4 regions of the Spirillospora sp. NPDC047418 genome follow, and region 1 is predicted to be linked to each of the others. Evidence: riboswitches for the same ligand, from Rfam matches in the RefSeq annotation. Region 1 holds a riboswitch; each other region holds the start of a gene.
What was found. Region 1 has a riboswitch for cyclic di-AMP ahead of ABZ806_RS22725 (CHAP domain-containing protein). Riboswitches for the same ligand answer to the same signal wherever they lie in the genome.
Positions count from the first base shown of each region.

Region 2: it holds a riboswitch for cyclic di-AMP, as region 1 does, so the genes downstream of both, ABZ806_RS21600 (C40 family peptidase) here and ABZ806_RS22725 (CHAP domain-containing protein) in region 1, are expected to answer to the same signal.
Region 3: it holds a riboswitch for cyclic di-AMP, as region 1 does, so the genes downstream of both, ABZ806_RS11145 (CHAP domain-containing protein) here and ABZ806_RS22725 (CHAP domain-containing protein) in region 1, are expected to answer to the same signal.
Region 4: it holds a riboswitch for cyclic di-AMP, as region 1 does, so the genes downstream of both, ABZ806_RS23275 (C40 family peptidase) here and ABZ806_RS22725 (CHAP domain-containing protein) in region 1, are expected to answer to the same signal.

Region 1 is NZ_JBEYTW010000036.1:41,812-49,379, forward strand. It holds gene pntB (Re/Si-specific NAD(P)(+) transhydrogenase subunit beta) at 1-46, opposite strand, end outside; gene ABZ806_RS22715 (Re/Si-specific NAD(P)(+) transhydrogenase subunit alpha) at 50-1,582, opposite strand; gene ABZ806_RS22720 (potassium transporter Kup) at 1,930-3,873, shown strand; gene ABZ806_RS22725 (CHAP domain-containing protein) at 4,048-4,812, opposite strand; cyclic di-AMP (ydaO/yuaA leader) riboswitch at 4,824-4,980, opposite strand; gene ABZ806_RS22730 (flavin-containing monooxygenase) at 5,374-6,720, shown strand; gene ABZ806_RS22735 (TetR/AcrR family transcriptional regulator) at 6,720-7,391, shown strand; gene ABZ806_RS22740 (alpha/beta hydrolase) at 7,381-7,568, shown strand, end outside.
Region 2 is NZ_JBEYTW010000033.1:50,233-57,800, forward strand. It holds gene ABZ806_RS21585 (C40 family peptidase) at 1-903, shown strand, start outside; gene ABZ806_RS21590 (Mut7-C RNAse domain-containing protein) at 965-1,753, shown strand; gene ABZ806_RS21595 ((deoxy)nucleoside triphosphate pyrophosphohydrolase) at 1,759-2,145, shown strand; gene ABZ806_RS21600 (C40 family peptidase) at 2,455-3,474, opposite strand; cyclic di-AMP (ydaO/yuaA leader) riboswitch at 3,482-3,630, opposite strand; gene typA (translational GTPase TypA) at 3,833-5,686, shown strand; gene ABZ806_RS21610 (FHA domain-containing protein) at 5,758-7,137, opposite strand; gene ABZ806_RS21615 (4Fe-4S single cluster domain-containing protein) at 7,125-7,568, opposite strand, start outside.
Region 3 is NZ_JBEYTW010000013.1:98,857-106,424, forward strand. It holds gene ABZ806_RS11125 (rhomboid family intramembrane serine protease) at 1-1, opposite strand, end outside; gene ABZ806_RS11130 (DEDD exonuclease domain-containing protein) at 6-1,799, opposite strand; gene ABZ806_RS11135 (NYN domain-containing protein) at 2,151-3,398, shown strand; gene ABZ806_RS11140 (C40 family peptidase) at 3,570-4,616, shown strand; cyclic di-AMP (ydaO/yuaA leader) riboswitch at 5,107-5,307, shown strand; cyclic di-AMP (ydaO/yuaA leader) riboswitch at 5,462-5,601, shown strand; gene ABZ806_RS11145 (CHAP domain-containing protein) at 5,613-6,449, shown strand; gene ABZ806_RS11150 (RNA-guided endonuclease InsQ/TnpB family protein) at 6,391-7,568, opposite strand, start outside.
Region 4 is NZ_JBEYTW010000038.1:15,034-22,601, forward strand. It holds gene ABZ806_RS23250 (hypothetical protein) at 1-499, opposite strand, end outside; gene ABZ806_RS23255 (class I SAM-dependent methyltransferase) at 723-1,463, shown strand; gene ABZ806_RS23260 (class I SAM-dependent methyltransferase) at 1,511-2,200, shown strand; gene ABZ806_RS23265 (BlaI/MecI/CopY family transcriptional regulator) at 2,289-2,663, shown strand; gene ABZ806_RS23270 (M56 family metallopeptidase) at 2,660-3,610, shown strand; gene ABZ806_RS23275 (C40 family peptidase) at 4,057-5,100, opposite strand; cyclic di-AMP (ydaO/yuaA leader) riboswitch at 5,104-5,250, opposite strand; gene ABZ806_RS23280 (M56 family metallopeptidase) at 5,392-6,327, opposite strand; gene ABZ806_RS23285 (BlaI/MecI/CopY family transcriptional regulator) at 6,332-6,736, opposite strand; gene ABZ806_RS23290 (VanW family protein) at 6,782-7,568, opposite strand, start outside.

The sequences.
Region 1 (7,568 bases):
GCGCCGCGACGATGTACGCCGCGGTCGCCGCGGTTGCGACCGTCATTGCCTAGCTCCTGATGAACATGGCGAGCATGCGGCGGGTGACCGCGAATCCGCCGAAGACGTTGATGCTCGCGAGCAGGATCGCCGCGAGTGAGAGGACGCTGATCGCGGCGCTTCCCGTGCCGATCTGCACCAGTGCTCCGACCACGATGATCCCGGAGATCGCGTTGGTCACCGACATCAGCGGGGTGTGCAGTGCGTGGTGCACGTTCCCGATCACGTAGTAGCCGATCACGATGGCCAGCGCGAACACGGTCAGGTGCACCTGCAGCGCCGCCGGCGAGACCGCGATCAGGCCGAACATCCCGGCGGCCGCGATGGCGGCGCCGACCCGGCGCAGCCCGGGGCTCGCCCTGCCGACCGGGTCGTCCGCCTCGGTCTCCCGCGGCGCCGGCCGGACGGCCGCCGGGGCCGCCGACACGGGCACCGGTGGCGGCGGCCAGGTGAGCTCCCCCTCGCGGACGACGGTCATCGAGCGCTGCACGACGTCGTCGAAGTCCAGGACGAGTTCGCCGTCCCGCTGCGGGGTCATCAGCTGGATCAGGTTGACCAGGTTGGTGCCGTACATCTGGGACGCCTGGGCGGGCAGCCGCCCGGCCAGGTCGGTGTAGCCGAGGATGATCACGCCGTTCCCGGTGACGACCCGCTCGCCGGGAACCGTCCCCTCGACGTTGCCGCCGTTGGCCGCGGCCATGTCGACGATCACCGAACCCGGCCGCATCGCCGCCACCATCTCGGCGGTGATCAGCTTCGGCGCGGGCCGGCCGGGAATGAGCGCGGTGGTGACGACGATGTCGACGTCACGGCACTGCTCGGCGTACAGCGCGGCCGCGCGGATGTTGTAGTCGTCCGGCATCTCCCTGGCGTACCCGGTACCCGGGGTGTCGTGCGGCTCGGCCTCGGCGACGGCGAGGTAGTCGCCGCCGAGCGAGCGCACCTGGTCGGCGACCTCCGGCCGCGGGTCGGTGGCCCGGACGATCGCGCCCAGGCTGCCGGCCGCGCCGATCGCCGCGAGCCCGGCGACGCCGGCCCCCGCGACCAGCACCTTCGCCGGCGGCACCTTGCCCGCCGCGGTCACCTGGCCCGTGAAGAACCGGCCGAACTCGTGCGCGGCCTCGATCACCGCCCGGTATCCGGCGATATTGGCCATCGAGGAGAGCACGTCGAACGACTGCGCCCGGGAGATCCGCGGCACCGCGTCCAGGGACAGCGCCGTGATGGGGCGCTGGGCGAGGTCCTCCACCAGGTCCGGTCTGAAGCGGGGGCTCAGCAGGCCGATCAGCGTGGCGCCCGGTCGCAGGGCGTCCAGCCGCTCGGGTGAGGGCGGGGCGACGCCCAGCACCACGTCCGCGGCCTCCGCGTCGCCGATGGCGGCGCCCGCGGCCTCGTACCGGTCATCGGCGAAGCCGGCGCCCGCTCCGGCACCGGACTCGACGACCACCTCGTACCCGAGCTTCTGCAGCCGGGTGACGGTGTCCGGCGTCACCGCCACCCGCCGCTCGCCGGGCGCATCCTCCTTGAGAATTCCAACGATCATGACAACCACCTCATATCTCCCGCGCATCAGCGCCGTGAGCGCGCGGTACGGGGCATCGCGCCTGGTTGCCGGGGTGCCTGCACGCCGGTCCGGACGTGGACGAGCGGACGGCCGCCAAGTATCTCGGCATCAAGGTAATTCTGCCGCGAGCGGGACCGCTTCCGCTATGTACTGTGTGCCAGTCTTGGCCGCGAAAGTTGGGCACTTGCGTACCGTCCTGAAAGTGCCGTCCCGCGGGACACGAAGTCCGCGGCCCGAGATCTCCTTCGCCCGGCTCAGCCGTCCGACCTGGACACAGATCACCTGGTGAGGCTTCCGGGGTGCCGCGGGCGGTTAGGTATGCCGTTATGGGCGACGGGGAGATGGTGCCTGGGGCGGCGGCGTCCGAGCCCGGCGCCTCCGCGTCCGGGGCGCGGGGGCGTGCCGCGTTGACGGTGGGTGCGCTGGGTGTCGTCTATGGGGACATCGGCACCAGCCCGTTGTACTCCCTGCAGACGGTGTTCTCGATCGACCATGGAGCGGTCCGTCCGACCAGCGGTGACGTCTACGGCGCGATCTCGCTGGTGTTCTGGACGATCACGCTGATCGTGTCGGTGAAGTACGTGACGCTGATCCTGCGGGCCGACAACGACGGCGAGGGCGGCGTGATGGCGCTCGCGGCACTGGTGCGCCGGGTGCTCGGCGGCGCGCGGGGAGGGGCGGCCCTGGTGATGGCGCTGGGCGTGTTCGGCGCCTCGCTGTTCTACGGCGACAGCGTGATCACCCCGGCGATCTCGGTGCTGTCGGCGGTGGAGGGCCTGCAGGTGAGCAGCCCGGAGCTGGCACACGTGGTGGTGCCGGTCGCCGCGACGATCCTGGCGTTCCTGTTCGTCGTGCAGAGCTGGGGCACGCACCGGGTGGCGAGCCTGTTCGGGCCCGTCATGCTGCTGTGGTTCGCCGCGCTGGCGGCGGGAGGACTGATTCAGCTGGTCGATCGGCCCGGCATCGTGCGGGGCCTGTCGCCGACGTACGCCGCCGCGTTCATCGCCGACCGTCCCTACACCGCGTTCATCGCGATGGGAGCGGTGGTCCTGGTGATCACCGGGGCCGAAGCGCTGTACGCCGACATGGGACACTTCGGCAAAGGGCCCATCCGCCGTGCCTGGTTCGCCGTCGTGTTCCCGGCCCTGACCCTGAACTATCTCGGTCAGGGCGCGCTGATCCTGGATGATCCCCGCAACACCCAGAACCCGTTCTTCCTGTTGTTCCCCGGCTGGGCACGGCTGCCGATGGTGGTGCTGGCCACCGCCGCGACGGTGATCGCCTCGCAGGCGGTGATCTCCGGTGCGTTCTCGGTGTCGCGCCAAGCGGTCCGGCTCGGATACCTGCCGCACCTGCGCGTCCGCCACACCTCGCCGCGCGAGGCCGGGCAGGTGTACGTACCCGCAGTCAACTGGATCCTGTTCGCGGGCGTGCTGATCCTGATGCTGGGCTTCCGCTCGTCCCAACGGCTGGCGACCGCCTACGGCATGGCCGTCACCGGCACCTTCCTGATCACCACCACGCTGTTCCTGGTCGTCGCGCGGGTCGCCTGGCGCTGGGCGGCCTGGAAGCTCATCGTGACCGCGCTCGTGCTCGGCGGCGCGGAGATCACCTACTTCTCGGCGAACCTCACCAAGGTGACCCACGGCGGCTGGCTGCCGCTGCTGATCGGGATCTCGGTGTTCACGGTGATGACGACCTGGGAGCGCGGGCGCGAGATCGTCACCGCACGCCGTGCCGCCAAAGAGGGACCGTTGCCGGAGTTCATCGAGAAGCTGCACCGGGACGGGGTCCAGCGCGTGCCAGGCACCGCGGTCTTCCCCCACCAGGGCAAGACGACGACCCCGATCGCGTTGCGCGCCAACTACGAGCACAACCACGTCGTCCACGAGCATGTGGTGATCGTCTCGATGGTGTCCGAGGACGTCCCCTACATCCCTGCCGCGCAGCAGCTCAGCATCGACGATCTCGGCTATCGCGACGACGGCATCGTCCATGTCTGCGTCCGGCACGGTTTCCAAGACCCGCAGGATCTGCCCGCCGCTCTGCGCCGAGCCGCCCTGCTCCCCGGCGCCGAACTGCGCTTCGATCCAGACCACGCCTCCTACTTCCTGTCCAAGGTGACGCTGGGGCTGACCCAGGCACCCGGCATGCGGCGGTGGCGCAAGCGACTGTTCCTGGTACTGGCCCGCAACGCCGCCAATCCCGCCGGCTACTTCCGCCTGCCCGAAACGCGCACGGTCATCATGGGTTCCCAGGTCGACATCTGACCGCGCCCGAGTACCCCTCCGATGGATGCATCGGCGACCCGGTCCGGGCGCGGAGTAGCCGTGCGTGATCTGGGCGCGGTGACGGACGTGCTAGCGGAGGCTTTCATTCCGAACGCCCGAAGGCGCCCGGCGGGGGGCCGGGCGCCTTCGGGGGTGGTGGGTCTGGGGTTGGGGCTACTTCTTGGCGTAGTCGGGGTAGCCGTAGCCGACGATCTGGGAGGTGTCGCGGGTCTTCTTCTGGACCTCGTTGTTGCTGTTGCCCTCGATGGTCTTCACGGTGCCGTCGCCGTTGTCCTTCACCACAAGGCCGACGTGGTCGATGCCGCCGATGGAGCCGTTGGAGCCGTTCTTCCAGTCGAAGAAGACCACGGCGCCGGGCTTGGGCTTGTCGCCCCAGCGGTCGGTCTTCTTGAACCAGGTGGCGTGCTGGACGGTGTAGGCGTCCCAGCCCATGTTCTTCACGCCGGTCTGGGCGCCGAGCCAGGACACGAACATGTCGCACCACTGGGCGCCGTTGTAGGCCTTGACCGAGAACCCGCCGTCGCGCTGGGCGGTGGCCTTGGCGTGCGGGGTGGAGACGTACCAGTCGTGGAACTTGGTCTGGCCGGCCTTGCCCTCGCTGATGCCGACCTGCTTCTCGGCCAGCTTGATGACCTGGGATGCCTGCACCGCGCCCGGCGCGACCTTGTAGCCGGCCTTCTTGGCCTCGGCTGTGGTCATCGCCGCGTTCTTGGAGGTGGTGCTGTTGGAGGTCGTGCTCTGCTCGGCGACCGCGGCGGCGGCCTGGGCGGGGGTCTCGGCCGCGGCGCTGCCGCCGGCCAGGGGGTTGAGGACGGCGAGTCCGACGGCTCCGGCCAGGACCGCACCGGCGGCGACGCCGACGGCCTTGTCCTCGGAGGAGAACCGGGTGAGCGAAAGACGATCGAAACGACCGGTCATGCAGGGAATCTCCTTGTCTTCCATGACGCCTACCGGGTTAGCTGACGGATTCGGGCATGGAAGCAGCCCTACGGCGCGACCGTTCGGCGCGCCGATTCACCCCTGGAACACTGGGTCCCCGGCTCCGTCCGGCCGCATCGACCGGGACGGACTCGGCCTCGCACCGCATGGCGCGGCGCAGACTTTTACGGATGTATCTCAGCGACTGATCTCGGTGAGGGTGCGCGCGTCACATGGCGCGCATCGCGTGCGGATACCGCTCCGCGATCCTCGGCCGCACATCGCACGGCCGGCGGCAACGCATGGGGCGCGCTGCAAGATTCGGATAGAAGGTAAGCAACCTTCACAAGAAAAGCAAACCAAGCACAAACCTCGTTTATGCCCGCATCATGCCCTTCCAAGGATTCACCAACAGCGTCACGGCGCCGGGTGTTCCCGATCTTTCCCCGACCACCCCCCATGTGAGCTCCGCACGTGTGTCGACAGTGGTTGACGCGTGTCAAAAGTCGCCGCTAGCTTGTGGGTTGTCACGTTCGTCACACTTTGCGGGCAGGAGCTTCCGTGCCGCCTCCGACCACCGCCGTGATCGGCGCCGGTATCAGCGGGCTGACCACCGGCAAGATGCTCGGCGACTACGGCGTGCCGTACGTGTGCTTCGAGACCTCCGACCGGATCGGAGGCAACTGGGCGTTCGGCAACCCCAACGGGCACAGCAGCGCGTACCGCTCGCTGCACATCGACACGTCCAAGGAGCGGCTGTCCTTCAAGGACTTCCCGATGGACAGGTCGTATCCGGACTTCCCGCACCACAGCCAGATCAAGGCGTACCTCGAGGACTACGCCGCGGCGTTCGACCTCAAGCGGAACATCGAGTTCGAGAACGGTGTGGTGCGTGCGCGGCGCCTCGACGGCGGCGGCTGGGAGCTGGACGCGCAGTCCGGGGAGACGACCAGGTTCGATTTCCTGGTCGTCGCCAACGGCCACCACTGGGACCCGCGGTTTCCGGACTTCCCGGGCGAGTTCACGGGCGAGTCCCTCCACTCCCACGCCTACATCGATCCGCGGACGCCGCTCGAACTGTCCGGCACGCGGATCCTCGTCGTGGGCATCGGCAACAGCGCGGCCGACATCGCCGTGGAGGTCTCGTCCAAGGCACTGGGCAACCAGGTCACCCTGTCCACCCGGTCCAGCGCCTGGATCGTGCCGAAGTACCTCGCCGGACGGCCGGCGGACGAGCTCTTCCAGACCGTCCCCCACGTCCCGCTGTCCTGGCAGCGGAAGATCGCCCAGCTGGGCCAGCCGCTGATCTCGGGCCGGCCGGAGCGGTACGGGCTGCCGAAGCCGAACCATCAGTTCCTGGAGGCGCACCCGACCCAGTCGGTGGAGCTGCCCCTGCGGCTCGGCTCCGGCGACGTGACGGCGAAGGGCGACATCTCCCGGCTCGACGGGCGCACCGTGCACTTCCAGGACGGCACGTCCGAGGAGTTCGACGTCGTCATCTACGCGACGGGCTACAACATCACCTTCCCGTTCTTCGACGAGGACTTCGTCAGCGCGCGCGAGAACCACATCCGGCTCTACAAGCGGATCTTCAAGCCGGGCATCGACGACCTGGCCTTTGTCGGCTTCGCCCAGTCCACGCCCACGTTGTTCCCGTTCGTCGAGTGCCAGGCCCGGCTGGTCGCGGCGTACTGCGCCGGTCACTACCGGCCTCCGCCGGCCGCGGAGATGGAGGCGGTGATCACCACCGACGAGCAGCGGTTCACCGCGCACATGGTGCAGTCGGCGCGCCACACCCAGCAGGTGGACTATTTCGTCTACGAGCACGAGCTGCGCACGAAGGAACTGCCGCGCGGACGGCGCCGCGCGGCCAGGTTCGGGGCGCCGGCCCTGGCGGGACGGGTCTGATGGCCGCCGCGGAACGGGCGGACGGGCTGGACCGCAGGCCACCGGGCCGCGGGGACCAGCGGCGTGAGGCACTGCTGGCCTCGTTGAAGGAGCACCTGCGGGAGAGCGGCCTGGAGGCGATCAACATCGCCGACATCGCCCGCCGCGCGGGCGTGTCCCGGTCGGCCTTCTACTTCTACTTCGAGAACAAGGTGCACGCCGTGGCGTCGCTGGCCGGGGAGCTGTACGACGACATCCGGCCCGCCGCGGAAGTGCTCGTGGGCCGTGAGGGCAGCCCGCAGTGGCGGATCGAGACCGTGATCCGCCGCCTCTTCGAGGCGGTGGACGAGCACCGCCACATCTATCGGGCCGTGCTGGAGACGCGCGCGGTCAGCGAAACGGTCAGAAGTCTGTGGGGAGCGGACCGGCAGTCGTTCGTGGAGCCGGTGGCGAGCATGATCCGGGCCGAGCGCGAGGCCGGCAACGCCCCGGACGGGGTCGGCGCCACCGCACTGGCCACCGTGCTGCTCGACCTCAACGACCGTGCGCTGGAGCATGTCGTCCTCGGCGGCCCGCTCTCCAGGGAACAGCACATCCGCGCGCTGACGACGGTCTGGCTGCGCACGATCTACGGCACCGTCCCCCCTGACGCCGCAGGCGCCGCACCCGAGGAGTCACCCGGTGACCTTTGAGACGATCGGCTTCGGTTCGAGCGGTGTCGAGTGCCGCGGCTGGCACTTCCGGGCCCTGCACGACGACCTCGCCACCGAGAAGGGACGGCCGTGCGCGGTGATGGCGCACGGTCTGGCCGGCACCATGGACTCCGGGCTGGAGCCCTTCGCGACGGCGCTGGCCCGGGCGGGTCTCGA
Region 2 (7,568 bases), on a different contig from region 1:
GCCCAGCCCGCCGCGGCGAACGACGCGAAGGCCGTCCCCGCGAACTACCTGAAGCTGTACGAGGAGGCGGGCAAGAAGTACGGCATCCCGTGGAACGTGCTGGCCGGCATCGGCAAGGTCGAGACCGACCACGGCCGGTCCTCGCTCCCCGGCGTCGGCAGCGGGGAGAACTACGCGGGCGCGGGCGGCCCGATGCAGTTCCTCGCCGCGACGTTCACGTCGTTCGGCGTCGACGGGAACAAGGACGGCAAGAAGGACCGCTACGACCCGGCGGACGCGATCCCCTCGGCGGCCGCCTACCTCAAGCACAACGGCGCCCCGCAGCGGATGAAGACGGCGATCTTCCAGTACAACCACTCGTCGGACTACGTCGACCTCGTCCTCGACTGGGCGAAGCGCTATGCCGGCGGCGAGTTCAAGGTCGTCCAGGCGAACGGCGTCAACTGCGACGACAACGAGCTGCCCGCGAACATCGGCGACCTCGTCGAGCAGATCATCCAGTTCGCGATGGCGCAGCGCGGCAAGCCGTACGTTTTCGGTGCGAACGGCCCGGACGCGTGGGACTGCTCCAGCCTCATCCAGGCCGCCTACCGGCAGGTCGGCCTGAACCTCCCGCGGACGACGTTCCAGCAGTGGCCCTTCGGCGAGAAGATCGCCAAGGGCAAGGAGCAGCCCGGCGACCTGGTGTTCTTCAACTCCGGCCCGGGAACGTCTTCGGACAATCCGGGCCATGTCGGGATGGTCATCGGCAAGGGCAAGATGATCGTGGCGTCCTGCTCGACGTGCGTGCCCGCGATCGGCGTGAAGACCTACAAGCGGTCGGACTGGGTCGGCGTGACCCGCCCGCTCGCGCGCCCCGACTTCAAGAAGAAGGTCGGCGAACTGGCCGCCCGCCGCTCCTGAGCCGCGGGGGAGTACGCCGGACCCGCCGTCGACGCGTCGGGGAACGTCGGAGTGACGTGGCATGCTGATCAGCGTGGAGTCCGAGATGACGATCCGCGTGGCCGGCGAACTGCTGATGTTCCTGCCCGCGACCCGGCGGGAGGCCGTGAACCGGGTGCCGTGCGACGGGACGTCCACGCTCGGGCATCTCGTGGAGTCGCTCGGCGTGCCGCTGCCCGAGGCCGGTCCGATGACGATCGGCGGCGCCCGCGTCGAACCGTCCGTCCGCCCGGAGGCGGGCGACGAGGCGCAGGTGGCGGCGGTGCCGCGCCCCCAGGCCGTCCCGCTCGACCCGGGCCGGGACGCGCCGCGCTTCCTGCTGGACGTCCACCTCGGCACCCTGGCGCGGCGCATGCGCCTCCTCGGCCTGGACACGGCCTACCACAACGACATGGACGACCCGGCGCTCGTCGTCCAGGCCAACGCGGAGCGCCGCGTCCTGCTCACCCAGGACCGCGGCCTCCTGCGGCGCCGGGCGCTGTGGTTCGGCGCCTACGTCCGCGGCTCCCGGCCGGACGACCAGCTCCGCGACCTGCTCGACCGGTTCGCGCCCGTCCTGCACCCGTGGACCCGCTGCACGGCCTGCAACGGCGAGCTGGTCCCGGTCGACAAGAGCGAGGTCGAGAGCCGCCTGGAGGCGGGGACGCGCCGCAACTACGACGTCTACGGCCGCTGCGCCGACTGCGGGCAGGTCTACTGGCGCGGCGCGCACGGCGGCCATCTGGAGGAGATCGTCCAGGACGCGACGCGGCTGGCCGACGCCGCACGGGGCGAGCGCGGCCCGCGGGCCGCCGTGACGGAGAGGGGCTGATCGCGATCGATCTCGTGGTCGTGGGTGCGGCGATCATCGCGGACGGACGGCTGCTCAGCGCGCAGCGGGCCGAGCCGCCGCACATGGCGGGCGGCTGGGAGCTGCCGGGCGGAAAGGTCGATCCGGGCGAGTCGGACGAGGACGCCCTGGTCCGCGAGTGCCACGAGGAACTGGCGATCAAGGTCCGGCTGCGCCGCCGCGTCGGCGGCGACTGGCGCCTGAGCGAGAAGGCGGTCCTCCGCATCTGGACGGCCGAGATCATCGAGGGAGAACCCCGGCCCCTGGAACACCTGGCCCTACGCTGGCTGGCCCCGCACGAGCTCTACGAGGTCGCCTGGCTCCCCGGCGACCGCCCCGTCATAGACCAACTCGCCCAAGAGGGCCTGACCTAGCCCCCCAGACGCCCACGACCGGAGCCCGGAACGGGCGGGCCGGCGTGTCCAACGACATCAACCGGCGCAGCAACCACGCAACGACCCAAGCGTCGCGATCGCGACCGAAGGCAGGTTCGAGCGGAGCGAGAACCTGATCGCGCAGCGAGCCGCCAGGCGAGTCGGATGCGATGCAGCGATCGCACGTGTTCTTCGACGATGGAGGGCCGCCAGGCCCGAAGGAGGAGAAAAATACCAAAAAAACGCCGGGGGCTTCCTACCGCGCCGCAGGAAGCCCCCGACGATCGAGGGGCCGCGTGGGAGGGCCGGTCAGGAGATGCGGTTGGCGCCCGCGTAGTCGGAGCGGTCGGAGAGCTTGGAGATCTTCACCACGTCGCCGGTCTGCGGGGCGTGCAGGTACTTGCCGTCGCTGAGGTAGATGCCCATGTGGTGGAGGTTGCCGCCGAAGTAGACCAGGTCGCCGGAGCGGAGCGCGCCGCGGGACACCTTCGTGCCGAGCTGGTACAGGTCGCCGGTGTAGTGCGGGAGGCCGGACCTGCCGACCTGGGCGTAGGCCCAGACGACGAGGCCGGAGCAGTCGAAGCTGCTCGGGCCGGCGGCGGCCCACACGTACGGGGAGCCGATCTTGCCGTACGCCTTGCGGGCCATCTTGGCGGGCAGGCCGGAGCCCTTGATCGTCGCGCTGAGGCCGGTGCGGGGGTCGCGGGCGCTCGTGGTGGTCAGCTTGTCGAGGCGCTTCATCACCTCGGTGACCTTGGCCTTGGCGTCCGCGCGCGCCTTCTTGGCGTCCTCCCAGGCCTTCTGGACCTGCGCGGTCTTGGCCTCGGCGGTGCGCTGCGCGGCCTCGGCCCGGTCGATCTGCTTCTTCAGGGCCTGGACGGCGGCGGCCTGGTTCTGGGTGAGGTAGGCGCGCTCGGACAGCCCCTCCGGGGAGCCGTCGGCACCGAAGATCGCGTCGGGGGCGCCGGCCATGTAGGTGGCGGCGGCCATCCGCCCGAGCTGCTCGCGGGCCGGGCCGGCCTGGGCGCGCAGTGTCTCCGCCGCCCTGGTGGCGTCCCGCTGGGCCTTCTGCGCAGCCTTCCAGTCCACCCGCGCCTTGTTGAACTTCTCGGTGAGGATCTCGGCCTCTTCGTTCAGCGCGTCGAGGCTCTTGCGCAGGCCCTGCTCCGTGGTCGGGGTGGGGGTCGGCGCGGTCGCGGCCGCGGTGAGCGCGAACGGTCCGGCGGCGTGCGCGGCGACGGGCGCGGTGGCGCCGAGGCCGATCAGGAGCATGGTGGCCGCGGTGGCGGCGGGCGCGACGCGGCGCCGCCGGTGGGGGTCCGGTGCCAAGCCGGTGTTCTCCTCTCCTCGCGCGCCTACCGGGTTAGCTGACGGGTTCGGGCCAGGAGTCGCCCTACGGCGCGCGCTCGCGGCGGGCGCCGATTCACCCCAGGGAGGTGGGTCCCCGGTTCTCCCGGCGTGCGGGAGATTCGGCGTTCCGGACGCAGCCCCGGGGGGTGGGGCTTCGGACGACCGGATCTCGGGAAGATTACAAAGGATCGGCAAAGTACGCGAATCGGGGCCCGTGTGAAGCCCGCTGACGGGTGTGACGGACGCGCTCGGGATGGGCGGCGCGCGGCGGCGCGTAGAATGGAGTGCTGCCGTGGTTCTGCGGCGTCTCCCTGAAATCTCACACAAGGTAACCCGCATGCCCATCTCCACGCGCGACGACCTCCGTAACGTAGCGATCGTCGCCCACGTCGACCACGGAAAGACGACGCTGGTCGACGCCATGCTCTGGCAGTCCGGGGCCTTCCGCGAGAACCAGGACGTCGACGACCGCGTCATGGACTCCAACGACCTGGAGCGCGAGAAGGGCATCACGATTCTCGCGAAGAACACGGCCGTCCGGCACAACGGGCTGACGATCAACATCATCGACACGCCCGGCCACGCCGACTTCGGCGGCGAGGTCGAGCGCGGGCTGTCCATGGTGGACGGCGTCGTCCTGCTGGTGGACGCCAGCGAGGGCCCGCTCCCGCAGACCCGGTTCGTGCTGCGCAAGGCGCTCGAGGCGAAGCTGCCGGTGATCCTGGTCGTGAACAAGACCGACCGTCCCGACGCCCGCATCGACGAGGTCGTGGACGAGACGTACGAGTTGTTCATCGACCTCGACGCCGACGAGGAGCAGATCGACTTCCCGATCGTGTACGCCTCCGGCCGGGCCGGGCGGGCCTCGCTCGACAAGCCCGCGGACGGGGAGATGCCGGACTCGGCCGACCTGGAGCCGCTGTTCACGGTCATCACCGACACGATCCCGGCGCCGTCCTACGACCCGGACGCGCCGCTGCAGGCGCACGTGACGAACCTGGACGCCTCCAGCTACCTCGGCCGGATCGCGCTGTGCCGGGTGCGCGCCGGGACGATCAAGAAGGGCCAGCCGGTCGCCTGGTGCCGGCACGACGGCAGCATCGAGAAGGTGAAGATCACCGAGCTGCTGATGACGGACGCGCTCACCCGCAAGCCCGCCGACGACGCGGGCCCGGGCGACATCATCGCCATCGCCGGCATCCCGGACATCATGATCGGCGACACCATCGCCGACCCCGACGACCCGCGCCCGCTGCCGCTGATCACGGTGGACGAGCCCGCGATCTCGATGACGATCGGCACCAACACCGGGCCGATGGCGGGCCGCGAGAAGGGCACCAAGGTCACCGCCCGCATGGTCAAGGACCGGATCGACCGCGAGCTGGTCGGCAACGTGTCGATCAAGGTGCTGCCGACCGAGCGCCCGGACGCCTGGGAGGTGCAGGGCCGCGGCGAGCTGGCCCTCGCGATCCTCGTCGAGAACATGCGCCGCGAGGGCTACGAGCTGACCGTCGGCAAGCCGCAGGTCGTCGCGAAGACCATCGACGGCAAGAAGCACGAGCCGGTCGAGCGGCTCACCGTCGACATCCCCGAGGAGCACCTCGGCGCCGTCACGCAGCTGATGGCGGTCCGCAAGGGCCGCATGGAGCACATGACGAACCACGGCACCGGCTGGGTCCGGATGGAGTTCCTCGTCCCGGCCCGCGGCCTGATCGGGTTCCGCACCGAGTTCATGACCGAGACGCGCGGCACCGGCATGGCGCACCACGTCTTCGAGGTCTACGAGCCCTGGTTCGGCGAGCTGCGCACCCGGCCGTCGGGCTCGCTGGTCGCCGACCGGTCCGGTGTCGCGACCGCGTACGCGATCACGAACCTGCAGGAGCGCGGCACGTTCTTCGTCGGGCCGACCACCGAGGTGTACGAGGGCATGATCGTCGGGGAGAACTCCCGCGCCGACGACATGGACGTCAACATCACCAAGGAGAAGAAGCTCACGAACATGCGGTCGTCCACCGGCGACGAGCTGGAGCGGCTCACCCCGGCGCGCCTCCTGTCGCTGGAGGAGGCGCTGGAGTTCTGCCGCGAGGACGAGTGCGTCGAGGTGACGCCCGGGAACGTCCGCATCCGCAAGGTCGTGCTGGACGCCAAGGAGCGCGAGCGCACGCGCGCCCGCACCAAGCGCGCCGGGTAACGGCCCCGCCGCCGCGTGAAAGAGGCGGCCCCGCGGTTCTCGGAACCGCGGGGCCGCCTTCTCACGTGCCGTTACTTGAGCTGGACGGTCCCGGTCACGTCGGCGGCCAGGCGGAGCTGGTCGCCGTTGCGGAGCGGCGCCTCGACGCCGCGGGGGAGCCGCTCGCCGTTGACGAACGTCCCGTTGGTGGAGCCCTCGTCCCGCACCCAGGCCGTGCCGGACGGGTCGAGCCAGACCGTCGAGTGGCGCCGCGACACGTTGTCGTACTGCGTGAACGTGGCGGCGACCGGCGACTGGCCCACGTCCCGGCCGAGCACGAGGTGCTGGCCGACGGACACCTTCAGTTCACCGGTCGGGAACTGCAGGCGCAGGACGGGCGTGCCCTGCTTGGGCAGCGGACGCAGGCACGAGTCGCACTGCGCGGCGCCCGGGTTGCTCAGCACCGCCTCGCAGTACGGGCACATGAACGCCGTGCTGTCGGGGGCGGGGGGACGCTGGCCCTGGTTGTGGTCGGGCGGCAGCAGCGTCGCCTCGCGGCCGTGCGGCGGCAGCGGCGGCTGGCCCCCTTGCTGGGGCGCCCCGTGTTGGGGTGCGCCGTGTTGGGGTGCCCCGTGCTGGGGTGCGCCGTGCTGAGGCTGACCGTACTGGGGCGGCGGGCCGCCGAACTGGTGGTCGGCCGGGGGCTGCGGTGCGCCGTACTGGTCCTGCGGGGCCCCGTACTGGTCCTGCGGAGCGCCGTACTGATCTTGCGGCGCGCCGTACTGGTCCTGCGGAGGCGGCTGGGGGGCGCCGTACTGGTCCTGCTGCGGAGCACCGTACTGGTCCTGCGGGGGCGCGCCGTACTGGTCCTGGGGCGGCTGGTACTGCTGCTCGCGCTGCGGCGGCGCACCCCACTGGTCCTGCTGCGGCTGGGGCGGCCCCCACTGGTCCGCGGGAGGCTGCTGCTGGTGCTGCTGCATCGGCGGCTGGCCCCCCTGCTGGGGGGAGCCGTGCTGCGGCGCGCCCTGCTGGCCGCCGTGCGGGGGCTGGCCGTACTGCCCCGGCTGGCCGTGCTGGTCCTGCCCCTGCGGGGGCAGGGGCGCACCCCAGGCGTCCGGCTGCTGCTGCGGCTGCGGCGCGCCCCACGGGTCCTGCTGCTGGCCGGGCTGGCCCGGCTGCTGGTGCTGCGGGGCCTGCTGCCCGTACGGGTCGTGGGGCTGCTGCGGCTGCCCGTACTGCTGCTGGCCGCCGTACTGGTCCTGGCCGCCGCCGTACTGGTCCTGGGGACCGCCGTACTGGCCACCCGGCCCCGGCGGCGGGGGCACCCGCGGCGGCTGCTGGTCGTCGTACCCGCCCGGCCCCTGCCGGTGGGCGCCGCCACCGCCGCGCGCCAGGTTGGCCCCGCAGTTCATGCAGAGCAGGTCGCCCTGCTGGTGCGGCTCGCCGCAGACAGGACAGTTCAAGGTCGCCATGACACATCCCCCGAGCGCACGCCGGCGCGGTCGAGCCTCGACGTCAGGTGCTCCATGTCACCCCTTCGCGGGATCCCGATGTAGTACACCCGCCTTCCCTCCGGCCCTTCGTCCACGGACACCTGTACTCGGGGCCCTGTTCCTTCTCCAGTCTCGCCGACACCGGCCACTGCCCCGTACCGCTCGCGCCCCAGCGGGGACAGCGGCACGACACGCTGGTTGGCCGACCCCCTCCAGAGTAGGGAGCCGTTCCCCGAGTGTCGCCCCCCGGGATTCAACCGGTCGACGTACGGTCCCGTGATGACGGCATCGCACATGTCGAGGATCTCGCGCGTCTCACCGCTGCGGGAGAGCCGCGAGTAGGCATATCCGCTGTAAACCAATATGTCCAACTCAATCGTCTCACGGCCTGGTTTGTCCTGCCACGCTCG
Region 3 (7,568 bases), on a different contig from region 1:
CATCGTCACCTTAGTGGGCGGCCGGCCCTCGGAGGGGACGGCTCGTACCGCTCGTAGCCCTTGTCGATCCATTCGCGCAGGCCCTCGGCGCCGTGCGCGGGGCACGTCCACGGGCCGTCGACCTCGACCAGCCGGACGCCGGGCAGGTCGAGCCAGCGCAGCACGCACTCCATCTCCTCGGCGGTGGCGCCCGTCGACGGCGGCGCGCCGAGCGCGACCCCGCCGGGCGCCTCGCCGGCCGGCGGGAACACCGTCTCGGCGGTGGCGATCAGCGCGTCCACGTACGGGCGGGGCCGCGCGTGCGGCGGGACGGTCCCGGCGGCGGCGAGCCGCCCGTACCGCACGACCGACAGCTCCCAGCCGCCGTCGAACGCGGGCCGCGCCGCGACCAGCTCCGGGAGCCGGGCCAGCGCGGCGAGCCGCTGCCCGCGCGCGGCGGCGCGGACGAACGCGGCGATCCGGTCGCGCTGCGCGGCGGCCTCCTCGTAGCGCAGCTCGGACGCGAGCCGGTCGATGCGCACCTGCGCGGCGGCGACGACCGGGCGCACGTCGCCCTCCAGCACCGAGCGCGCGGTGTCGGCGTGCACGGCGTAGGCGTCGGGGGACTCGCGGCCGTCGCAGGGCGCCCCGCAGCGCCCGATCTCGGCGAGCGCGCAGGCGCGGCCCTTGCCGCGCTCGATGATGCGGAGCGTCAGCCGCTGCGTGCACTGGCGCAGCGGGACGGCCTCGTGCAGCGCCGCCCGCGCCTCCTCGGCCTGCCGGCGGGAGGAGATCGGGCCGAGGTAGCGGGCGCCGTCGGCGCGGCACTCCCGGACGATCGACAGCCGCGGGAACGGCTCGGCGGTCAGCTTCAGCCAGATCGCCCGCTCGGGGAACTTGGAGCGGCGGTTGTAGCGCGGCTTGTGCGCGGCGATCAGCCGCAGCTCGCGGACCTCGGCCTCCAGCCCGGTGGTGCACACGATCGTCCGGACGCGCTCGGCGAGCCCGACCATCTCGCGGACCCGCCGGCGCGTCTCCGAGCCGGTGAAGTAGCTGCGCACGCGCGAGCGCAGGTCGCCGCTCTTGCCGACGTAGAGCACCTCGCCGGCGTGGTCCTCGAACAGGTAGACGCCGGGCGTGCTCGGCACGTCGTCGGCGAGGTGCCGCTTGCGGCGCTGCTCGGGGGTGGGCGCCTTGGCGAAGCCGCGCATCTCCTCCAGCGAGGTGACGCCGAACGAGCCGAGCCGCTCGATGAGGCCGTGCAGGACCTCCACGGTGGCGCGGGCGTCGGCGAGGGCGCGGTGCGTCGGCTCGCTGGACGTCCGGAAGAACCGGGCGAGCGTGCCGAGCTTGCAGTTGGGCACCTCGTCCCTGGACAGGACGCGGCGCGCCAGGTCGACCGTGTCGACGACGGGGAACGCGGGCCACGGGTGGCCGTTCGCGGCGCAGGCGCTCTTCAGGAAGCCGATGTCGAACGGGGCGTTGTGCGCGACGAGCACGCAGCCGCGGGCGAACTCCAGGAACGCCGGCAGCACCGACTCGATGCGCGGCGCGGCCGTCACCATCGCCGTGGTGATGCCGGTCAGCGCGGTGATGAACGGCGGGACGGGCCCGCCCGGGTCGACCAGCGTGCCGAGCTCGCCGAGCTCGGCTCCCCCGCGCACCTTCACCGCGCCGATCTCGGTGATGGCCGAGTCGGCGGCCGAGCCGCCCGTCGTCTCCAGGTCGACCACCACGAAGGTGACCTCGGCGAGCGGGGTGCCGAGGTCGTCCAGCGTGCCCTGGATTCCCGCACCCTGCGCACCCTGCGGACTCGTCATGTCCGCGACCGTAGAGGACCCCACCGACAGAAGCCGGGGCCGCTAGGGTTGGGGGGCGCCGGCGCGTCCCGCCGGGCCGGGGGGCCGCGGGGACGTTCGGGGGAACCCGGCGCGATCCGGCATACCGCACGTCCGCCCTGGTCGATCGCCGATTAAGACTCGGGGCGGTAGGGAAGACACAGCCCACCGGCGCACCCCGGAAGGAGCGGGATCATCGACAGCGGCCCCGAAGCGACCCCCGGCTGCACGGAGTCCGAAGAGAATCCGCCTCCTTCCGGGGGTGCGACCCCCCACGCTCCCGGGGAAGAGAATCTCAGCCGGCCCCTCCCCGAACCCGTACGGCAGTCCGTGGTGGAGGCCGCCGCGGAGCTGATCGGGTCGCTGCCCGCCGACGAGGTCCCCGCGCCGCTGCGCCGGTTCGCGCGGTTCGAGCGCCGCAAGCGCGCCAAGCTCGCCGGGCAGCACATCGCGGCGGTGCTGGAGAAGGACCCCGGCTTCCGGGAGCGGGTCGCCGGGGTGCTGCGCGAGGCGGAGGCCGACCTGGCGGAGGCCGTCGAGGGCGGGCGGGTACCGCCCGCCGCCGACCCGGTGCGGGTCGCGGTGCTAGCCTACCTGCTGCGGCCCGCGGGCTGGACGGCGCTCGTGGAGTCGGCCCGCGCCGAGCTGGACCGCTCCGCGACCGCGTCGGAGGAGGAGGCCGCCGAGCGCCGCGTCGCCGCGCTGCGCGAGGAGCTGGCCGCCGCCCGCGGCGCGCGCTCCGCCGAGCTGGACAAGCTGCGCGCCGAGCTGCGCGAGACCAAGGCCGAGGTCGCCGAGCTGCGCCGCAAGCTGCACGACGCCCGCACCCGGTTCCGGGCGGCCGAGGAGCGCTCGGCCGCAGTCGCGGCCGGCAGCGAGCGGGAGCTGGCCGCCGCGCGCGAGTCGACCGCCGCGTCCGAGAAGGAGCTGCGCAGGCTGCGCGCCCGCGCCGCCCAGGCGGAGGCCGCCGCGGAGGCCGCCAAGCGCGCGGCGCGGGAGGGGCGCAACGTCGACGACGTCCGGCTGCGGATGCTGCTCGACACGCTCGTGGACGCGGCGCAGGGCGTCCGCCGCGAGCTGGCGCTGCCCTCCACGATCGGCCGCCCGGCCGACATGGTCGGCGGGGCGGCGCAGCGCGCGGTCCCGGGCCGGGCGCTGTCCGACGGCGACCCGCAGCTGCTCGACCGGCTGCTGGCCCTGCCGCAGGTGCACCTGGTGGTGGACGGCTACAACGTCACGAAGACCGGGTACGGCGAGCTGCCGCTCTCGGACCAGCGCAGCCGGCTGGTGTCCGGGCTCGGCGGGCTGGCGGCGCAGACCCGCGCCGAGGTGACATGCGTGTTCGACGGCGCGGAGCTGGACGCGCCGGTGGCGATCGTGGCGCCGCGCGGCGTCCGGGTGAAGTTCAGCGCCCCCGGCCAGACCGCGGACGAGCTGATCGGCGAGCTGGTGCGGGCCGAGCCGCCGGGCCGTCCGGTCGTGGTGGTGTCGTCGGACCGGGAGGTCGCCGACGCGGCCCGCCGCGCGCAGGCCCGGCCGTGCCCCTCCACCCTGCTGCTGCGGCGGCTGGGCCGGTCATAAGGAACCCATAAGGCCCCGATAAGGGACGGGTCGCTCCCCGTGATCAGAATGTCACAAAAAAGAGACAATGATCGCCGATGTCAATCAAAGAGTGACGAATCGGTTGTGACGGTTGTTGCCCGTCGCTAGTGTCGTCGGCTGACGTCGTGGACGAGAGGGGCGAGACCGACCGTGGCCAAAGATCTCATCGGGGCACCAGCACAGGGGCGCGACCGGAGAGGCGGCCTGGCGAGCAGAGCCGCCTCCCGACGCCTGGCGGCCGTCGCCGCCCTGAGCCTGACGGCCTCCCTGACCTACGTCCCGGTGGCGGCGCACGCCGAGCCGAAGCCGACCAAGGCGCAGGCCCAGAAGAAGCTCAACAAGCTCAACGAGCAGATGGACCAAGAGGTCGAGAAGTACAACCAGAACAACGAGAAGCTCAAGGTCGCCAAGAAGAAGTACAGCATGTCGACGAAGGCGGCCAAGCAGGAGCAGGCGACCTTCGACGAGCAGCGCTCCAAGATCGCCCAGATGGCGGCCGCCGCCTACAAGAACGGCGACTCCGCCGACGTCACGGGCTTCGTGGGCAGCAAGGACCCGCAGGCGATCCTCGACCAGGCGGCCGTCTTCTCCCACCTGTCGCACGAGCGCAGCTCCCAGCTCACCCAGTTCCTCGCGACCGCCCAGCGGCTCCGCCGGGAGCAGGCGCAGGCCAAGGCGGCCTACGACGAGGTGAAGCAGAAGCAGGACGAGCTGTCGAAGAAGAAGAAGGAACTCAACGACAAGGTCAAGAAGCAGAAGGCGCTGGTGCGCAGCCTCGGCGGCGGCACGTCGTCCTCCGGCGGCGGAGGCGGGGGCGGCGCCACCTACAACGGCCCGGCCAGCGGCTCGGCCCGCACCGCGATCGACTTCGCCTACGCCCAGTACGGGGACCCCTACCACTGGGGCTCCGAGGGACCGGACCAGTGGGACTGCTCCGGCCTGACCATGAAGGCGTGGGCGGCCGCGGGCGTCAACATCACCCGCACCACCAACTCCCAGTGGGCCGCGACCAAGCGGGTCGCCAAGAGCGACCTCCAGCCGGGCGACCTGGTGTTCTTCAGCGGCCTCGGCCACGTCGGCCTGTACGTGGGCAACGGCAAGATGATCCACGCTCCCAGCAGCGGCAAGACCGTCACGGTCGTCAGCATCACCTCGGGCTACTACCTGAGCAATTACTACGGCGCCGGGCGTCCCTGACGCCCCGCCGGGCGCTCCGCTGAGGGGCGCCTGAGGGTTCTCATCGGCAACGGACCAGGGTTGACCTGGTCCGTTGTTGATTTTGGGGGGGTTTGCCTTCTGTTGGGGCTTTGGTACCTTGTCACCACCCCGGCGCCCTCCAGGCGCCGCGGCCCCGCGGCACCCACCAGGCGCCTCGGTCCCACGCGGCGCATCCAGCCGCCGCGTGTCAGGCGGCGCGAGCCACGCGCCGCTCCCCCCGGGCGGCACGCTCCACGCGTCGCCCCGCGGCACCCGAACGGTGCCGCAGCGGTCCCGTCGTGGACCGCGGCCGGTCCGGCCACCGTGTGCACGCCCGCAGCGTGCATGGCGCTGAGAGCGCGTCCACGGCGGATCTCCGGGCCAGGCTCCGGACGCTCCCGGCAACGGGCCGTCCGCCCACAACATCAGCGCCGCTCGTTCGCACGCGGGAGACAGGTCCCGCGCCGGGCCCCATCTCGCCCCCAGGATCGCAGCGGCAGCGCCGAATCCGCCTCAGCGCGGAACCGGGGACCCACACCGCCGGAGTCCGGGACACCTCCCGGACGGGCATTCCGGCACCCGGGGTGAATCGGTGCGCCTCTACCGGCCCCGTTCCGGTGGAGCCCGCCGTAGGGCCAGCTTCCACGCCCGAACCCGTCAGCTAACCCGGTAGGCGTCTGGAAGAGCGAAGGAGTGAGTTCCGCAGCGTTTCCTGGGCGTGGCCGCCCATCGGACGGCCACGCCCGGAACACCCCTGCCCTCCGCGGACGCGACCGTCCGGCGGAGACCCATCCGAACCGGCGTGCCCGCACGCGGCACGTCACCGCCGAGTCCGCCGACGGCCGCGCACACGCGCGCCGGACGCGGAGCCGGGGACCCACTGTGTCCTTTTTCGGGGTGAATCGGCCTGCCCATGGGCGGCCGTAGGGCGGCTTCCACGCCCGAACCCGTCAGCTAACCCGGTAGGCGGCATGGAAGTCGAGGAGAGATCCCCCCGTGCCAGGCGCGCATCGCAAGAAGACCCCGGGCAAGCACCGCAAGCCCGGCTCCCTGTCCATCACCTGGCGGACGACCGGCGGCGTGATCGTCGGCGCCGCCGTTCTCGGCACCGCCGCGGCCACCGCGCAGGCGTCCGTCCTGCCGTTCGGGCCCGCCCCGGCGACCGCCGCGGCGGCCGGCGTCACCGCGGCCAAGAAGGCGGGCGGCGGCCCGTCGCACGAGTCGTCGAAGGGCTCGTCCAAGGGCTCCTCCAAGGACGGTCCGCGCAGTACGTCCAAGGCGGCGCCCAAGAAGGACGCGAAGGACGAGCCGCGGCAGGCCCCTCCCCAGAAGTCCGGGGAGTCCCGGCCCACCGCCGCGGAGGCCATCAAGATCGCCAAGTCCCAGGTGGGGATCACCGAGGACGGCGGCGGCGACACCAAGTTCCAGAAGTGGTACATGAGCACGGCCCGCGCCCAGGAGACGGTCGCCCGCGACGGCGGCTCCATCGGCGGCTACAGCGGCGCGCAGTGGTGCGACATGTTCGTCTCCTGGGTCGGCGAGCAGATCGGCTTCACCGACCAGGTCGGCAGCGACGCCTGGACGGTCGCGCACGCCAGGTGGTTCCAGCAGCACGGCCGCTGGGGCACCGAGCCGAAGCCGGGCGCGATCGTCTTCTACGCGTGGGACGGCAGCAAGGACGTCTCGCGCATCAGGCACGTCGGCATGGTGATCAAGAAGATCGACGACGGCACCGTGGAGACGGTCGAGGGCAACACCGGCAACGCCGTCAAGATCAAGAAGCGCTCCGCCGACGACATCGTCGGCTACGGGTACCCCGACTACAAGTCTTGACTGCTCCCCTCCCTGGCGGGAGGGGATCGTTCGGGTCCCCTCCCGCCCGGACCAGCATCACGCGCGCGGAGTTCTTGTCCCTGGGACGGGACGTCCCGCACGCGGTGCAGGTGTAGATGCGCTCGGACAGCGGCAGGCGGTGCTTGGCTCTCGCGCCGCAGTCGCCGCAGTCGCCGCAGTCCATCGTGGTGTACGCCGGGCCCACCAGGCGGACGTCTCGGCCGTGTTTGCGGCCCATCTCGATCAGGGCCTTCTTGGTGTCGCCGATCGCGGCGTCGGCGGCCTTGCGCGCCATCGTGCTCTTGGCGAGGAACTTGGGGCGGAAGTCCTCGACCGCGACCGCGTCATGGTCGCGCATCACCTTCTTCGCCCACTTGCGGGCGTCGTCCCGGCGCTGTCGGGCGACCTTCGTGTGCGTTTTGGCCGCCAGTTTCCGCGCCCGCCGATACCCCTTGGACTGCTTCTTGCCCGTGGGGGCGCGGCGCCGCGCCATCTGCCGCTGGTAGCGCGCCAGCCGCGCCTGTGCCTTCTTACCGTGCTCGGAGTGCGGCAGGTCGTGGTCGCCCGAGGTGGTCGTCGCGGTCTCGGTCACGCCCCAGTCCACACCCAGGACCCGTCCGGTGGCCGGCAGAGGCTCCACCCGCGCCGTCGCGACGAACGAGGCGTACCCCCGCCACAATGCCCCCCGGCCAGGTGCAGGCGCCCGTCCCGCAGTCGGAACCCGCGGCGGGTGTAGTTGAGGGTCGGATCGGTCAGGTCCCGCTTCTTGAACCGGGGCATCCCCGCCCGCTGCCGGACCGGCAAACCTTCGACGATGTCTTTGAGCGCCCTGGCCCGTGATCGGCCGAAGTCGCGGATGGGTCTGCTGCTGCGGCACCGACGTCCCCTTGCGCAGCCAGGACTTCTCGGCGCGCCACCCGGTCAACATCTTGTCCAGTTGCGCGGGCCCGCACGTGGCGCCCGCCCGATGCGCGGCCTTCGACTGGGCGACGCATTCATTCCACACCCACCGGCAGCGATCCCACTCGGCCAGCAGCGCCCGCTCGGCAGTAGACGACAGCCGCAGCCGGAACCCGAACCGGGCGTTCCCGATGCCGTGCTCGTGGTGTGCCGGTATCG
Region 4 (7,568 bases), on a different contig from region 1:
GCGGCAGGCGGCGTTGTGCGAAACCGCCGTTGCCGCGCCGCCAGGCCACCATGGTTCGGGACGCGGCCGGTTCGGCGCGGCAATGCGCTTTTCGACCACGGGACCAGGTCCAGCTCAGGGCCGCGAGACCGGTCCCGGCGTCATAGGCCATGGACGGCCGGTCCAGGAAGGCGCCGCGTTCGGGGCCGGCCACCCGGCTGTAGGCCAGCTGGCCGCCCGAGAGCCGGGCGAGGAAGATCACCGATCCGGGCAGGCATCCGGGCGGACCGCTGCGCGCGGCGCCACCGGAGATCAGCAGTGATCCGTCCGCGGCGAACGCCAGCCCGGGGTCGAAGCTGCGGGCGAAACCGGGCGGACGCACGGTCCGCGGCTTGGACCACGTCCGCCCGCCGTCGCTCGACAGGGTCACTTGGATGCGCGTGGGGTTCAGGTAGGGATCGGCCGCGACGGCGATGCGCGCCGGATCACGGGGGTCGACGGCGAGTGCCGGCTCGGCCATCCGGCCGGATGGCGCGATCAGCGGCGCCGATGCGCGCGGCTGCTCCGCCGCGGCGGCCGGGAGTGGGGACGCGAGCGGGAACAGGCACCCCAGAAGGCATGACGAGCTCGTGATCGCGGCTCTCCGCATCGCCACCCCCGGCCGATTCGAGCGATATCTACTATGCATCCTAGTAGTTGCTACTACTATGCGACTTAGTAGATACCTGGTCGGAGGAGGCCGCATGTCGGATGGGCTGCGCAACACCTGGAACGAGCGAGTCGACACCTGGCATCACCACGTCACCAACTCACCCGCCTTCGAGAAGGTCCGCGACGAGGTGCTCCGCCTCGCGGACGTCCGAGCCACCGACCGATGCCTGGACCTCGGCGCCGGCACCGGTTTCCTGACGCTCCCGCTCGCCGGGCACGCCGGGCACGTCACTGCCGTGGACATCTCCCCGGCCATGGCGCAGGACCTTCAGCAGCGCGCCGTGGAGGCCGGGCACGACAACGTCGAGTCGATCGCGGGCGACCTGAACATGCTGCGCATACCGGCCGCGTCCCTGGACGTGGTCGTCTCCAACTACGCCCTCCACCACGTGACGAATCCGCAGAAGCGCGAACTCGTCGCGCGCGTCCACGGCTGGCTCAAGCCAGGGGGACGCCTGGTCGTGGCGGACATGATGTTCGGCCGGGGACTCGGCGCCGACGACCGCAAGGTCCTCGGCGCGAAGGTCAAGGCGCTCGCCGCCAAGGGCCCCGGCGGCATGTGGCGGATCGCCAAGAACGTCACCCGGCTCGGGCTGCGGCTCGGCGACGAGCAGCCGGCCCCGCCGGACTTCTGGCGGCGCGCGTTCACCGATGCGGGGTTCAGCGACGTGGGCCACATCCAGGTCGTCCAGGAGGCGGGCATCGTCTGGGGGAACGCGCACGCCGGTCCTCCGGTGGTCGGAACCGGTGCAGACGTCTCCACGCCCACCTGATGCATTTACCTACGAGGCCTGGTAGTAGATACCATGGAGGTTGGACGATGACGATGAGAGCCGAGCGCATGACGGACGGAACGGCGCGGCAGTGGCATCACCATCTGCTCACCGAGTCGGCTTCGGCCGCGCTCAGCGCCGAGATCCGGCTCAGGGCCGCACCACGGCCGCAGGACCGGTGCGTCGACCTTGGCGCAGGGGTCGGCATGCTCGCCATCCCACTCTCCGGCGAGGTCGCCGAACTGGTCGCGGTGGAGCCGTCCAGGGTCCTGGCGACGAGGTTGGCAGCACGCGCGCGTGAGTCGGGTTGCCCGGACATCAGGACGGAGAGCGTCCGGATCACCGAGCTGATCATGCCGCGCCAGAGCTGCGATCTGATCGTGAGCGGCCTGGCCCTCCACCACTGCGACAACCCTGAAAAGCGGGCGCTGGTTCCCCGCGCGCTGCGCTGGCTCCGCCCGGGAGGACGGTTGGTGATCGCCGACCTGATGCCCGACCGGACGCGGTCCGCCGGTAGGCGCCGACAGTTCCTGAGCGATTCGGGGTCCTGCGGAAGAGGGCGAATCGATCGCAGCGCCGGCCGGTTCTTCCGGTCGACGCTCCACACTCTCCGCGAGACGACAGCGACTGGAGAGTTCTGGGTGGAGGCCTTCGAGGACGCCGGGTTCCGCACCGTAGGGCACCGTCAGCCGGTACCGGGCGTCGGAGTGGTGTGGGGCACCGTCGAGCCGAATTGATCTCGGCACGCGCTAGCGAGAGAAAACTACTATGGACTGTAGTATGCAGAGCCGATCCAGCAGGCGGGACGTCGGAAGGCGGTAGATCATGCCCGGGCAGCGCTTCGGCGACCTGGAGGCCGCGGTCATGGACCGGATGTGGTCCTATGGCCGCCCCGCCAACGTCCGCGAGGTCCTTGAAGACCTTCAGCGTGAGCGGTCGATCGCCTACACCACGGTGATGACCGTGATGGACAACTTGCACAAGAAAGGATGGCTGCGTAGGAAGCGCGTCGGGCGCGCTTATGAGTACGAGGCGGTCGCCTCGCGAGAGGGCTACACGGCCAAGCTCATGCGTGAGGCGCTTGCGACCAGCAGCAACCAGGCCGCAGCGCTCGTCCACTTCCTGTCCGACTTGTCGCCAGAGGAAAGCGAAGCCCTGCAAGCGGCTCTTAACGTCGTGAAGCCGCGGGATACCACGTGACCGCGGTCGCCACCCTCCTCGCCTATGCGGCGCTGCTGGGAATCCTGGGTCCCCGGCTGCTGCGCGCCCGCGGATGGGCCGACCGGGCTCCACGGCTCGGTGTGCTCGCCTGGCAGGCGGCCGGAGCGTCCGTCATCGCCGCGGTGGTCCTCGCCGGCCTGATGCTCGTGGTGCCGATCGTCCGGGCACCGCACGGCCTGGCGGACCTGCTGGCGGCATGCCGCCTGATGCTGCGCGTGCACTACGAGGTCCCGCCACAGCCGGTCGCGGGCTACGCCGGGCTCTTCGTGGCCTGCGGCGTCCTGCTCTGGACGGCCGGACATGTCCTGACCGCCTTCATCGCGACCGCGCTTCAGCGGCGCCGACACATGCAGACGCTCACCATGGTGGCCCGCCGCCGCCGGGACCTGGGCGCCCTGGTCGTCGATTACGATCAGCCGCTGGCCTACTGCCTGCCAGGACGCCGACGCTGTGTCGTGCTGAGCACGGGGGCGCTCGAACGGCTTCCCGAGGATCAGCTGTCCGCGGTCCTCGCCCACGAGCGCGCGCATCTGGCGGGCCGCCACGATCTCGCGATCAACCTCGCCGTGGCATTCGGCCGTGCGTTCCCCACCGTACCGCTCCTCCGCGCCGCCAGGGCGGAGGTTCCCAGGTTGCTGGAGTTGCTGGCCGATGACGTGGCCGCCCGCAAACACGACCGCGTCACCCTCGCGGCGGCGCTGGTGGCCGTCGCCGGCGGCCGGACGCCGACCATGGCCATGGGGGCGGGCGGTGGCACGGCACTTCTGCGGGTCCGCCGCCTTCTCGCGCCCCACGATCCCCTGTCCCGCGCAGGACGTCTCACCGGCAGCATCGGTATCGCCCTGCTTGTGACGCTGCCGCTGGCTCTCGCTGCCAACCCGGCCATTACGGCGATCCTCGAACGCCACTGCCACTTTCCGGTGTAACGGCCGAGCCGGGGTCACAACCCGACGGGGCCGGCCTGGTATGCGTAGATGCACGGCGTCGCCCTCTTCGACCCCATATCTGCTTCTCCACGGGCGAAGGACCACGCCCGGATGGACGTGCACTGCCGGACAGCTCGTATAGGTGACGATGACGTCGACCGGCTGGCCGTCCGAGATCCCCAAACAAACTCGGACGGTCCAGTTCCTGGCCCCGGTCCCACGAAGGATGGCGCTGCACCGCTATCGACCCGCACGGGAGCATCTCCCCGCTCGGGTTGAACTTGCGGCAGCGTCCCAAGGCACGTCCCTCTACTACTTCGTCGAATAGTAGAGGGTGGGTGCGGGGCGTCCGGTGGGCTGGCCACAGGGATGGCAGCACAAAGACGTCCCCGTCACCCCGGGGGCGGGTGACGGGGACGCGGTACGGGGGGTTCGGCGCGCGGTGGTCAGGCCACGCGGACGCCGCCGGCGAACGGGCGGCCGGAGATCGAGCTGATCTTGACGACGTCGCCGGTCTGCGGGGCGTGGACCATCTTGCCGTTGCCGATGTACATGCCCATGTGGTGGAGGTCGCTGTAGAAGAAGACCAGGTCGCCGGGCTTGAGCTGGCTCTGGGAGACACGCGTGCCAGCGGTGAACTGGCTGCCGGTGTAGTGGGGGAGGCTGATGCCGACCTGGGCGTAGGCGTACAGCGTCAGTCCCGAGCAGTCGAAGCCCTTGATGTTGGCGCCCTGGGCGGTGCCGTAGGACGGGCCCGACGCATTGCCGCCGCCCCACGAGTACGGAACGCCGCGCTGGCTCAGGGCCGCCCTGACCGCCCCCATGGCCTTGGCCGAGGCCCCACCTGGATCAACGTTCGGGGCGGGTCCCGCGCTGGTGCGTCCGCCGGACCCAACGCCCAGCTTGGCTTCGACCTTCTTCAGCTTGGTCTGGAGCTCCTTACGCTTCTTCTTCGCCTCGTCGGTGAGCTCGCGCACCTGCTTCGCGCGTGCTTCAGCCGACTTGCGGGATCGTTCCGCGGATTGCATCGTCTGGAGCAGGTGGGCGACACGGGTGCTGTCCTGGCGGGCGAAGTAGTTGAGCGTGGCCGACTTGTCCAGCACGGCCTGTGGGTCGTCCGCTGAGGCGAAGGCGACCGCCGGGTCCGTCGGACCGTTCTTGTAGCTGTCGGCGGCGAGCTTGACGATCCGGTCCCGGGCCTCGTCCAGCGCCTTCTTCTGGCGGACGGCGTTGCCCTCGGCCACCTTGGCGGCGCGCTGCGCCTGCTGCAGGCGCACGCGCAACCCGTTGTACTGCTCGCTGAGCTTCTCCGCCTCGTCGGCGAGCTTCTTCTGCTGAGCAGTCAGCTCTTTGCGGGTCGGCTTGGGCTCTGCCCAAGCGGGCGGGGGAGCCACGAGCGTCGCGGAAACGGCGATCGATGCCGTCCATGCCGTGCTCATGATGAACCGGCGGCGGATCGGCGTTCTCTCTCCGGCAGCTCGTCGCTGCATGCACTGTCCTCTCCAGTACGCCTACCGGGTGAGCTGGCGGGTTCGGGCCGGAGTCGCCCTACCGCTCGGGGGAGCGGATTCACCCCAGTGGAAAACGGTTCCCCGGTTCCTCGGACGGCGCGGGGCCGCGGGATTCGGCGTGGCCACCGCTGTCCCCGGCGGGGACACCCCACGATGGCTCCTACGGAGCGTAGGAGATAGCGGCCTCATTCGCCACCCAAGCGGCCGATTGCGACAAACCGCCTCTGGAGTCTCAACGATGTGTTAATGACCGGCCGGTAAGGGACGGCCTCAGCAGATCTCGGACAGCTGCACGATGGTCGCGGCGGCGACCAGGAGGGGCGTGGCGACGGCGATGGTGACGAAGGCGGAGGCTGCCGCCCTGGCCGCCCGGCGCGGCTTCACCGCCTCGGCGGACTCCAGCCGCAGCACTCGTTCCGTGAGCGCCCCTGTGGAGGGGCCCGCGGCGCCGAGGGCGCCTGCCACACCTGGTGTCGCCGCGAGCCGGCACAGGGCGTCGACGAGCGTCCGCCTGCCACAGGCCCGGGCCGCCGCGTCGTCCGCGGCCATCTCCAGCAGCAGCGGCAGGGTCTTCTTCGCCCGGCGGACGGTCGGCAACCAGGGCAGGAGCGCGTAGGCGAGGTCGAGGATGAGTAGCATCGTGTGGTGCCGCTGACGTAGATGCGTCCGTTCGTGGACCAGGACAGCGCCGAACTCTTCGGGAGTGAGGGTCTCCTGCGTGCCGGTGCTTACCACGATCGCGCGCTGTCGGGCGGGGAGCGAGTACGCCACGGGGACGGGGTGGTCGAGGACGAGTACGTCGTCGTGCCGTCCATGCTCCTTGGCGACGAGCCGGAGCATCTCCCAGTGCCGGCGCCGGTGCCGCACGGCTCGTCTGAGCCGCGGCAGGCTGCGGACGAGCCTAGAGCAGCAGGCCGTCAGCAGCACCAGGCTCGCGGCCGCTGCCATGATGATCGCCTCGTCGCCGTGGTGCGGCAGGCAGTTGCGCAGCCACTCCAACAGGCCGTGGCCGGGCGCCGGCGGCGACAGCAGCGCCACCGCGACGATCCCGATGTCGGCGATGAAGGTGCCGGCCAGAGCCGCGAACCAGCAGGCGATGGCGATCCCCGGATGCGCGGCGGGGCGGCGGAGCCGATCGAGGGCGGGCCCCGCCAGGCAGCCCAGCAGGACCGCCGTGGACACCAGACTGATCACGAGGTAGATCACGCCGTCATTCCCCCTGCTCGCCGGACGTCCGTTGGCGCAGGGCGTCCAGCAGGTGGCGCGCGTCCTCAGGCGGGACGGCTTCGGCGAACCTCGCCAGGATGCTGCCGTGGTCGTCGGACTCGGTGAGCGCGTCGAGCATCAACTCGACCGCGTACTCCTCCCGCGCGCGGGTGGGGGCGTAGCGGAAGGCCGTCCCGTCGGGGGTGCGCCGCAGCAGCCCCTTCTGCGCCAGCCTCTCGGCCACGGTCTGGACGGTGTTGTAGGCCAGGGCCTTGTCGGCGTCCTCGTTCAGCTTCGCGAGCAGCTCACGCACCCGCAGCGGGCCGGGCGCGTCCCAGAGCACGTCCATGATGGAACGCTCGAGTGCTCCACCCAATCCGGCCACGCGCCACCTCCGTCCTGCGCACATTGTGCCGGAGAATCGGCTGTGGGCGGGAACGCGGGCTGTCGCTCGCTACCGGCACGTGATGCGGGGCTCGGCCTGATACGTGGTGTGGAACTTCTGGCGGCGCACCTCCTTCCCGTTCTGCTTGAAGATGCGCCAGACGTCGATCTGGAAACCCTCCGCACCGGGCATCGGGATGCACTTCGGCCCCGACTCGGTCTTGCTCTCGAAGCTCTTGATCGCGTACTTCTCGGAACTCTTCGATTCGATCTCGTAGCGCTTAGTGCTCCAGAAGCTCACGGTGAGGGACGTGTCGGTGTAGGCCGTGTCGACGAGGACGCCGTACGGCGAGTCGTTGCGCCACCGGAAGTCCGGCTGGGGGAAGGAGACGGTCGACTCCCGTCCGGCCGGATAGCGGGAGATGTAGTACGAGTGAGGGGTGTGCTGGACGTCCTGCAGCCCACCGAAGAACACGGCGTTGAACATCGTCGTCGCGAACTGCGAGATCCCGCCGCCGACATCGTCGACGTACCGTCCGTTGAGGATCATCGGTGCCTCGACAAAGCCGCGCGCCTTGTCGCGCTTGCCGACGATTCCGTTGAGGGAGAAGGTCTCGCCGGGCCCGACGATGTAGCCGTCGAGGATGCCGGCGATGGTGTGGATGTTCTTGACCCGAGGCGCGCAGCACGGATGGCGCGTGGTGAAGGAGCTGATCTTCTGCTTGATGCCCATTTTGCGGGCCTGGTCGGTCGCGACTCGCGGCTTGTCGACGGTCATCGGCACGCTCACCTCACGCCCCTGCGGTCGCAGGACCGCTCCGGCGACCGCGTCACCGAGTGCTCGGGAATCGACTCCC